One region of the Streptomyces sp. NPDC088733 genome, then DNA from elsewhere that is predicted to be linked to it. Evidence: riboswitches for the same ligand, from Rfam matches in the RefSeq annotation. Region 1 holds a riboswitch; each other region holds the start of a gene.

Region 1 (3,238 bases):
CGCGGGACGCCAGGGCGGCGCGGTTGGCGGCGAGTTCCCCGGCGATGGCGCCGGTCCCCCGGCTCAGCCCCTTGGCGAGGGTGACGACCTCCGCCGTCTTCTGCCGGGCGAAGGCCAGCCAGCGCAGGATCTGCGGGTCGATGTCGCGCTCGGCCGCCGTGTCGAGCGGCACGTGCAGCAGGGAGCACGAGGCGGCCACGTCGACCCGGCCGGCCAGTCCCAGCAGCGTGCCGAGGGTGGCGAGGGACTTCTCCAGGTCGTTGACCCAGATGTTGCGTCCGTCCACGACACCGGCCACCAGGCGCTTGCCGGGCAGGCCGCCCACCGCGGCGAGCGCGTCGAGGTTGGCGGCGGCCGCCCCGGTGAAGTCGAGCGCGAGCCCGTCCACCGGTGCCTTGGCGAGTACCGGCAGGGCCTCGCCGAGCCGGTCGAAGTAGGAGGCCACCAGGAGCCTCGGCCGGTCCTCGACAGCGCCGAGGCGCCCGTACGCCCGCTCCGAGGCGCCGAGTTCGGCGGCGGTCCGGTCCTGCACGAGCGCCGGCTCGTCGAGCTGCGCCCAGCCGGCCCCCGCGGCACGCAGATCGGCCAGGACCTCCGCGTACACCGGCAGCAGCCGGTCGAGGAGGGAGAGCGGCTCGAAGTCCGCGGGGACGCCGGGGGCGGGCTTGGCGAGCAGGAGGTAGGTCACGGGGCCGACGAGGACCGGCCGGGGCGCGAGGCCGAGGGCGAGGGCCTCCTTGACCGCCCCGACCTGCCGGGACGAGTCGGCCGCGAACACGGTGTCCGGACCGAGCTCGGGGACCAGGTAGTGGTAGTTGGTGTCGAACCACTTCGTCATTTCGAGCGGTGCCGTGTCCTGGGTGCCGCGCGCCATCGCGAAGTAGCCGTCGAGCGGGTCGGCGGCCACGGCCCCCCGGTGCCGCGCGGGGACGGCGCCCACCATCACGGTCGTGTCGAGGACGTGGTCGTAGTACGAGAAGTCGCCGGTCGGTACTTCGTGCACGCCGGCCTCGGCGAGCCGCCGCCAGTTCGCGCGGCGCAGTTCGGCGGCGGTGGCCCGGAGGGCGTCGGCGGTGACCCGGCCCTTCCAGTACCCCTCGACGGCCTTCTTCAGCTCCCGGTTGCCGCCCTGGCGGGGGTAGCCGTACACGGTGGGCCGTGCTGCCGCGGCTGCGGACTTGGTGGTCACGGAGATCTCCTTCGCGAGATGAATCCCTGAGATCCCGGGGACGGGTCGAGAGCGCGAAGGCGACGCAGACCGGCGGCCGGAACACGCGCGGCGGGGCGCGGTCATCCGCCAGGTATGTACGCCGACCCGCCCTCGAGGTCACCGGGATGTCCGCGCGCGTTCGGTCGCGCACGGGCAGCGGGCAGGTCTTCGGACTCGCGGGCACGCCTGCCGGGGGCAGACACCTACTGGCCGTCGCTTCCCAGACCCGGCCGGGCCCAGTGCGTATGACGGCGCTCGTTCCCACTCACCGCTGCGGGGCAGTCCCGGATTCCCACCGGGTTCCCTCTTACGACGCGTCCCGCCTGGCGGACGGGGGCGAACCAGCTGCGTCCGCCAGCCTACGGCTCCGGGGGCCGCCATGGGCGGCGGTGCCCGTATTCCGGGACGGCGGGTCGCGGCAGCGGATCAGCGGTGGGACAGCCTCCGCCGTCGGCGCAACGCCCGTTCCAGCAGCACGACGTTGACGATCGCGGCGCACGTCAGCAGCACCACGTTCAGCGTCGTGCTGCCGAGGCTCAGCCAATCGGCCTCCTCACCGCCCGGCCCGGCCACGGGGGACCAGATCCCGCCGACCGCGGAGAGCGCCGCATAGCCCCCGTACATCGCCGGCAGCGCCACGGCCCCCGCGGGCAGGGTCAGCGCGACCGCGAGCAGGTAGTAGACGGCCTGCTCGTGGACGGCCCCCGCCACGGCGAGGCCCCCGATCAGCACGACGTACGCCGCCGCGGCAGCTCTCCCCACCCTGCGCTTCATGTCCGCCCCCAGCGTGCGCGCTTCGGCCTCCGGCCATGCTAGGGCGTGCATCGGAGATGCATCACTGACGGGCTCTCCGATGTCCAGGATCATCTTCTTCGGCACGTCGATCCGGGGGGTGGTCAAGTGACCAGCGCAGTTGTGGTTCACGGCTTGTACCACCAGCCGGAGCACTTCCTCCGGGTTGCCGAGGGTCTGCGGGCTGTCGGCGTGAACGTGGTCGCTCCCGAACTGCATCGAGGCTCGTTGGCCGCGGACACGGCGGCGGTGCAGGCCGCCGTTGACGCGCTGGAGGCGCCTCCCTTGGTGCTGGGCCACTCCTACGGAGGGTCCGTGATCACTGGTCTGCATGGAGTCGAGCGTTTGGTGTATCTGGCGGCCTTCGTGCCGGATGCGGGTGAGAGCGCGGCGGGCTTGGGCGGCGCCTCCAGCCAGTTGAAGGCCGCAATCGAGCCCCAGAACGACGGTTCTACCCGCCTTGAACCAAGCGGGGCCGTGGACGCGCTGTACGCGGATTGCCCCGAGCACCTGGCCGCTTGGGCAGTGGGACTGCTTCGACCCCAGGCGGCGGGCTGCGGTCGAGGAGTCCCGGAACGCCAAAGCTGGAAACATGCCCCTTCCACCTATGTCGTGTGCGCGAAGGACCGAGCCATCGATCCCGGACTCCAGCACGTCATGGCCGCGCGCTGCGACTCCGTCCGCGAGTGGCAGACCGGGCACTCGCCGTTCGTGGGGCGGCCGGAGCTGGTCGTCGACCTGCTTCTGGAGTTGCTAGACGCCCCAGACGCACCGGCCCGGGCAGACCCGGGGATCACAGCCAGTCGTTGATGGCGGCGATGAGGACGGTCGCCGCGCGGCGGCTGTCAACGAGCGGCAGTCACCAGCACATTGGAGTCGCCTCTAGGGCCGCATCCCGAACAGGAAGCGGGTCGCCCGCGTGCGGCGGACCAGGAGCTCGTACGCGGTGAGGGTGAGGACGAGGGCGATCACCACGAGCACGGCGTACTCGACCAGGATCGGCGCGGACCAGCCGGTCACGAAGTAGGCGACGGCGACCACGATCGGCTGGTGCAGGACGTACAGCGGCAGCACGGCCGCGGCGAGATAGCCGTAGAGGCGCCGGCGCGTCGTCGGGGCCGGGTGCGGGGTCGCACGCGGTCGCTTGAGCCGCCGACGGTCGAGGAGGCCCGGGATGGCGACCACCAGGCACCATCCGGCCGCGCCGAACAGCGCCCGGGAGGCGGTGGCCAGGGC
Region 2 (3,238 bases), on a different contig from region 1:
ACCTCCAGGATCTCCGTGCAGAGGTTGGAGGAGTGGATGACCCGGCCGGGCTCGGCGGTCTGGTTGGCGGTGCGGTTGGAGGCGTCCTTGAAGGTCATCCAGCCGTTGCCGGTCTGCGCGAGGGTGCGCATCATGCGGCCGTACAGCTCGCGGGCCGGGAGGGTCTTGCGGGCCAGGCCGGCCGCCTCGGCCTTGCGGTAGGCGGTGTCGAACTCCTCGCCCCACAGGTCGACCAGTTCGGGCGTGTCGGAGGGGGAGAACAGCGACCAGTCGCCGTCGGCGTCGACGCGGCGCATGAACTCGTCCGGGATCCAGTGCGCCAGGTTGAGGTTGTGGGTGCGGCGCGCCTCCTCACCGGTGTTGTCGCGCAGTTCCAGGAACTCCTCGATGTCCGCGTGCCAGGTCTCCAGGTAGACGCAGGCCGCGCCCTTGCGGCGGCCGCCCTGGTTGACGGCGGCGACGGAGGCGTCGAGGGTGCGCAGGAACGGGACGATGCCGTTGGAGTGGCCGTTGGTGCCGCGGATCAGCGAACCGCGGGAGCGGATACGGGAGTACGACAGGCCGATGCCGCCGGCGTGCTTCGACAGCCGGGCGACCTGGTGGTAGCGGTCGTAGAGGGAGTCCAGCTCGTCCAGCGGGGAGTCCAGCAGGTAGCAGGAGGACATCTGCGGGTGCCGGGTGCCGGAGTTGAAGAGCGTGGGGGAGCTGGGCAGGTAGTCCAGCCGGCTCATCAGGCCGTAGAGCGCGGCGACCTCGTCGAGGGCGCGGGTGGTGTGGTCCTCGGCGAGTCCGCAGGCCACGCGGAGCATGAAGTGCTGCGGGGTCTCGATGACCTGACGGGTGATCGGGTGGCGCAGCAGGTAGCGGCTGTGCAGGGTGCGCAGGCCGAAGTAGCCGAAGCGGTCGTCGGCGCGGCCGGCGAGGGCGGCGTCGACCAGGCCGTCCAGTCGGGCGGCGTGGGTGGCCACGAACTCGGCGGTGCCGTCGGCGATCAGGCCCTCGCGGTGGCCGACGGCGATGGACGCGGAGAAGGACACGGCTCCCTGGCCGGCCGCCTCCTCGGCGACGGCGACCGTCAGCAGCCGGGCGGCGAGGCGGGAGTACTGGGGGTCCTCCGAGATCAGTCCGGCGGCGGCCTCGGTGGCCAGCGCCCGCAGTTCCGCCTCGTCCGCCGCGGCGCTGCGGCCGCGCAGCGCGGCGGCGGCGACCCGGCCGGGGTCGGTGTCGGGGAGGTCTGCGGTCAGCTCCGTCAAGGAGCTCAGCAACTCGGTTCCCGGTGAGGCGGGGTCCGATGCGGTGGCGGGTGCTGCGGGCGCGATGGTCACGTGTGCTCTCTCCCTCGAACGGCGACGACGCGGGAGGGAGGGACGGGGCGCACGCAGGGCAGGGCATGCCCGCGGCGCGTCCGCCGGCCCAACCCGCGAGGCCCGGACACTTCACCGTCCGGACGGCGCGCCGGACGGTGCCGTCGGCAGGTACTCGGACTCGCGGGCATGCCTCCGAGGCGCCCGCACACCGTTGCGGGGCAGTCCCGGATTCCCACCGGCTTCCCCTGCGGCGACAGCGGAGTCGAGCATACATCTAGTGGCGCCTGCCCATGGCGCCACCAGATGTTGTGTCGGAGCGGTCACGGATTGCCCGGTTCACGCGTGCCAGTCGTGGCCGTCCCGGGAGTCGTGGACGTGTCCGGTCAGGGCGGCGAGCGCCAGGAGGAGGAAGAAGACCAGTGCGGTGGCGGTGGCGAGAAGCGTTTCCATGCCCTCGACTGTGCTCCTCGCCGGCCCCCGCCGGGAGTGGCAGGACTGACGTACTCCCTCGAAATCCTGCCACGCCTCTGCCGTGCCTCTGCCATGCTGGGCGCATGCTGCAGAACGTGGCCGTGGTGCTGCTCGACGGCGTCCATCCCTTCGAACTGGGCGTGGTCTGCGAGGTGTTCGGGCTCGACAGATCGGCCGACGGGCTGCCGGCGTACGACTTCGCCGTGGCCTCCGCGGAGGGCCCCACGCTGACCTCCCCGGGCGGGTTCACCATCGGCACCTCGCACGGGCTGGAACGGCTGGAGGAGGCCGACCTCGTGGCCGTGCCGGCCGGCGACTCCTATGTGCGCCGGGAGTACCCGCCGGAGCTGCTGCGGGCGCTGAACCGCACGGTGGAGCGCGGTGCGCGCGTGCTCAGTGTGTGCTCGGGCGTCTTCGTGCTGGCGGCCGCGGGCCTGCTGGACGGCCGCCGCTGCGCGGCGCACTGGCGGCACGCGGAGGAACTGGCGGCCCGTTACCCGCGGGCCCGCGTGGAGCCCGACGTGCTCTACGTGGACGAGGACCCGGTGATCACCTCGGCCGGCACCGCCGCCGGGATCGACGCCTGCCTGCACCTGGTCCGCAAGGAGCAGGGCAGCGACGTGGCCAACGCGATAGCGCGGCGCATGGTGGTGCCGCCGCACCGCGAGGGCGGCCAGGCGCAGTACATCGAGCGGCCGTTGCCGCGCACCCAATGCGACACCGTGGGCGAGGTACTCGGCTGGATGGAACGCCACCTGGACCGCGAGGTGAGCGTGGACGAGCTCGCGGCCCGCGCCCACATGTCGCCGCGCACCTTCGCCCGCCGCTTCCAGCAGGAGACCGGGACGACGCCCTACCGCTGGCTGCTGGGTCAGCGGGTGCTGCTGGCCCGGGAGTTGCTGGAGGCCACCGACGCGACGGTGGACGCGGTCGCGCTCCGCGCCGGCTTCGGCAACGCGGCGACGCTGCGCCACCACTTCGCGCGCTGGGTGGGGACCACCCCGCAGGCCTACCGCCGTGCCTTCCGGCGGCCCGAGCGGGCGCGTACCGCGTGACGACGGGGCCGTCGCCCTGTCCCTGGGCGGGCGGCCACCGCCGGGGTCGCCGGCGTCGGCGGTGTGGTCCCGCCGGGCCGTCTCGTCCACGTCCTCGGGCGCCTTGAGGGTCCATAGGACCAGGGTGAGGACGACGCCCCACCGGCGGGCGGCCACCGAGGCGCGGTCGCGCTCCTCGCAGGCCTGCCGCCGTGCCTTCCGGCGGCCCGAGCGGGCGCGTACCGCGTGACGACGGGCCGCCGCCCCGTCCCAGGGCGGCGGCCCGCGACCGTGGCCGGAGGCGGCCGTCAGTGGCCGGCGACCACCGGCAGTTCCCGCTGGACGTCGGGGTCGCCGGCGTCGGCGGAGTAGTCCTGCTGCGCCGTCTCGTCCACGCCCTCAGGTGCCTTGACGGCCCGGAGGACG
Region 3 (3,238 bases), 240 kb from region 1:
GGCCCGCGACAAGGACGCCCTCACCCCCACCGGCCTGGTCGGGCTGGAGAAGACCTTCGCGTTCAACCTCTCCGGCCACGTCCTGCACTCGATCTTCTGGCAGAACCTCTCCCCGGACGGCGGTGACCGCCCGGACGGCGCCCTGGCCGACGCCATTGACGAGCACCTCGGCGGCTTCGAGGCCTTCAAGAAGCAGCTCACCGTCGCCACGGCCTCCGTCCAGGGCTCCGGATGGGGCGTCCTGGCATGGGAACCCCTCGGCAAGCGCCTGATCGTCGAGCAGGTCTACGACCACCACGGCAACGTCGGCCAGGGCACGACCCCGCTCCTGGTCTTCGACGCCTGGGAGCACGCGTACTACCTGCAGTACAAGAACGTCCGCCCCGACTACGTCACCAAGCTCTGGGACCTCGTCAACTGGACCGACGTCACCGCGCGCTTCACCGCCGCGAAGACCGCCTCCGGCGCCTGACGGCTGACGCGCATCCGGCCCCGCCCGCACGGTGTGCGGGGCCGGTGGGGCCCGCCGGGCTCACCTGCCCGTCCCGATCTCGGTCCACCGAAGGGGTCTCGCAGGCGCCGGGTGTCAACCAGCTCGTCGTCGGCCGGCGGGCGACGGCAACGTCACATGTCGGCGGCCCCGTCTCCCTGAGGGTCCGCGCAGTGTCCCAGCAGTTGCCCGGTCATGTCGTCCACGATGCGGTAGCGGACGATCCGGCCCTGTCGGTCACCGGTGACGATGCCGGCGGCCCGCAGCAGCCGCAGGGCCTGGGAGACCGCCGTGTCCGTCATGCCCGTGGCGACGGCCAGGTCGGTGACCGCTATCGGGCCCGCCGTCCGGAGAGCCAGCAGCAGGGCGAGGCGGCCCGGGTCGGCGAGCAGCGAGAATCGATCCGCCCAGGCCCGTACATGCCCAGGTTCTCCAATGGCCGCGACAGCGTCGCAGACACGGTGGCCGTCAATGGTTCGGTGGCCCGCCCGCTCGGCGGGAACAAGGTGCATGGGCGCCATCCTGGCAGCCGAGGATGTGATCTTGAATACCTGTGCGTCTTTGCACCTGTGCAGCCTTGCAGGCGGAGAGCCCGCGCTCCTAGGGTGATGGCGCCGTGGTGCTCGGGAAGACCGGTGACAGCCGATGCAAGGCTCAGTCCGGGGCGGCCCTCGCCACTGTGATCGGGTAGTTCCCGCCCCTTCCGCTTCGGCGGTGCCACTGGTCCTCACAGGCCGGGAAGGCAGGGGCGGGCGCGCTTCGCCCGTAAGCCAGGAGACCGGCCGCGGCATCTCACGAGTTGATCCACGAGGTGCTGGAGCGTGACCGCATGACCCTGCCCCCATCCGTCCCGTCCGTCCCGTCCGCCGGGCCGTTCCGCTGGCGGCGCGAGGACACGCTCCGCACCGCGGCCCTGATGGCCGTGATCGCCGCGTTGCACGTGGTCGCTTTCGGCGTCCTGTTCCTGCTGGTGACACCGAACGACTACCGGGTCGGTTCCGAGGCTTTCGGGCTCGGCCTCGGTATCACCGCCTACACCCTCGGAATGCGGCACGCCTTCGACGCCGACCACATCGCCGCCATCGACAACACCACGCGCAAGCTCATGGCGGACGGCAAACGCCCGGTGTCGGTGGGCTTCTGGTTCGCCCTCGGGCATTCCAGCGTCGTGGTGGTCCTGGCGGCGCTGGTCGCCGGCGGCGCCCGTCTGGCAGGCACCCTGGCAGACGAGGACTCCGGAACGCACCAGGCGCTGGGCGTGGTCGGAACCACCGTTTCCGGCACGTTCCTCTATCTCATCGCCGTGCTGAACCTCGTCGCCCTCCTGGGCATACTGCGGGTCTTCAAGAAGATGCGCACGGGTTTCTTCGACGAACGCGAGCTCGAAACCCACCTGGAATCGAGGGGGTTCATGAATCGCGTCCTCGGCAGGCTCACCCGCTCCATCACGCGTCCCGGGCAGATGTACCCACTCGGCTTCCTCTTCGGGCTCGGGTTCGACACCGCCACCGAGGTCGCGCTGATGGTGATGGCGGGCAGCGGGGCCGCCGCCGGTCTGCCCTGGTACGCGATCCTGTGCCTGCCGCTGCTGTTCGCCGCCGGGATGAGCCTGTTCGACACCCTCGACGGGACGTTCATGAACTTCGCCTACCAGTGGGCGTTCTCCAACCCCGTGCGCAAGGTCTACTACAACCTCACCATCACCGGTCTGTCCATCGCCGTCGCTTTCGTCATCGGCACCATCGAGCTTGTCGGGGTCCTGCACGACAAGCTCGACATGACGGACGGGGTCACGGGCTGGGTCGCCGGCCTCGATCTCGACAACGTCGGCTACGTGATCGTCGGCCTCTTCGTCGTCGTGTGGGCCATCGCGATCGCGTACTGGCGCGTCGCCAAGGTCGAGGATCGCTGGGCTGCGCGAACTGCGGGGAGCGTCTGACGCTCTTTCGGTGGCCTCCGGGTCGGGCACAGTGGTGTGCCCGACCCGGAGGCACCTTCGCTCGCTGCGACGTCAGGGGGCGGGGCGCCGCAGGTAGAGCCCGAACGCCATGTCGTAGAAGAGGAACGCGATCAGCGTGATGCCCAGCAGAGGCAGGGCCCAGCCGAGCGCGGCGACGGCCGGGACGCCGATGATCAGCACCGGCAGCGGGAGTTGTCGCCACGCCCCTCGTGCGGGGGCCTTCCCGAGGGCCGCCGTGCGGTCGCCACGCGTGGGGCGGCGCTGCCACCACATGCGGTAGCCCCACACGATGACGGAGATCAGGCCGACCGCGACCAGCGCCAGCAGGATCTGGTTGACGATGCCGAACAGCAGGCCCATGTGGCCCTGGACGCCGAGTTTGCTGAGCTTGGCCGGCAGTGGGTAGTCGACCCAGCGGCTCTCCGAGGTGACCTCGCCCTTGGCGGCGTCGACGGCGACCTGGTCGTAGTGGACCGGCCAGAGGTCGTCGTCCTGGGCCACGGTCCACGCACTCGTCGCATCGGCGGGCGGCGTCAGCTCCACCCGGCCACCGAGCCCCGCCTCGCGGGCGACCGCGAGGACCGTGTCAAAGTCGGCTGGGTCGGCCGGCGCCGGGCCGGCGCCCGTGCCGTGTCCGGCGTGCCCCGCGGGCCCGCCCTCGCCTGCGTCCGGCCCGCCCGGCAGGGCGGTGGCCAGCGCGGGCGCATGCCCCTTGGTCGCGTCCAGCAATTCCCCGAACCGGGCGCCGGCGTAGTGGGACCAGGTCAGGCCGGTGGCGCTGAGACCGA

The links. Region 1 has a riboswitch for cobalamin ahead of metE (5-methyltetrahydropteroyltriglutamate--homocysteine S-methyltransferase). Riboswitches for the same ligand answer to the same signal wherever they lie in the genome.
Region 2: linked by a shared signal. The riboswitch ahead of ACIP64_RS01480 (ribonucleoside-diphosphate reductase subunit alpha) and the one ahead of metE (5-methyltetrahydropteroyltriglutamate--homocysteine S-methyltransferase) in region 1 are both predicted to bind cobalamin.
Region 3: linked by a shared signal. The riboswitch ahead of ACIP64_RS03540 (HoxN/HupN/NixA family nickel/cobalt transporter) and the one ahead of metE (5-methyltetrahydropteroyltriglutamate--homocysteine S-methyltransferase) in region 1 are both predicted to bind cobalamin.

The regions. Positions count from the first base shown of each region.
Region 1 covers NZ_JBIVLH010000002.1:281,779-285,016, forward strand. The annotation lists gene metE (5-methyltetrahydropteroyltriglutamate--homocysteine S-methyltransferase) at 1-1,189, opposite strand, end outside; cobalamin riboswitch at 1,373-1,520, opposite strand; gene ACIP64_RS04670 (hypothetical protein) at 1,637-2,110, opposite strand; gene ACIP64_RS04675 (alpha/beta hydrolase) at 2,111-2,812, shown strand; gene ACIP64_RS04680 (acyltransferase) at 2,885-3,238, opposite strand, start outside.
Region 2 covers NZ_JBIVLH010000001.1:330,943-334,180, reverse strand. The annotation lists gene ACIP64_RS01480 (ribonucleoside-diphosphate reductase subunit alpha) at 1-1,325, opposite strand, end outside; cobalamin riboswitch at 1,453-1,594, opposite strand; gene ACIP64_RS01475 (helix-turn-helix domain-containing protein) at 1,862-2,833, shown strand; gene mctP (monocarboxylate uptake permease MctP) at 3,121-3,238, opposite strand, start outside.
Region 3 covers NZ_JBIVLH010000002.1:38,455-41,692, reverse strand. The annotation lists gene ACIP64_RS03550 (superoxide dismutase) at 1-472, shown strand, start outside; gene ACIP64_RS03545 (ArsR/SmtB family transcription factor) at 625-1,002, opposite strand; cobalamin riboswitch at 1,091-1,292, shown strand; gene ACIP64_RS03540 (HoxN/HupN/NixA family nickel/cobalt transporter) at 1,320-2,429, shown strand; gene ACIP64_RS03535 (PepSY-associated TM helix domain-containing protein) at 2,502-3,238, opposite strand, start outside.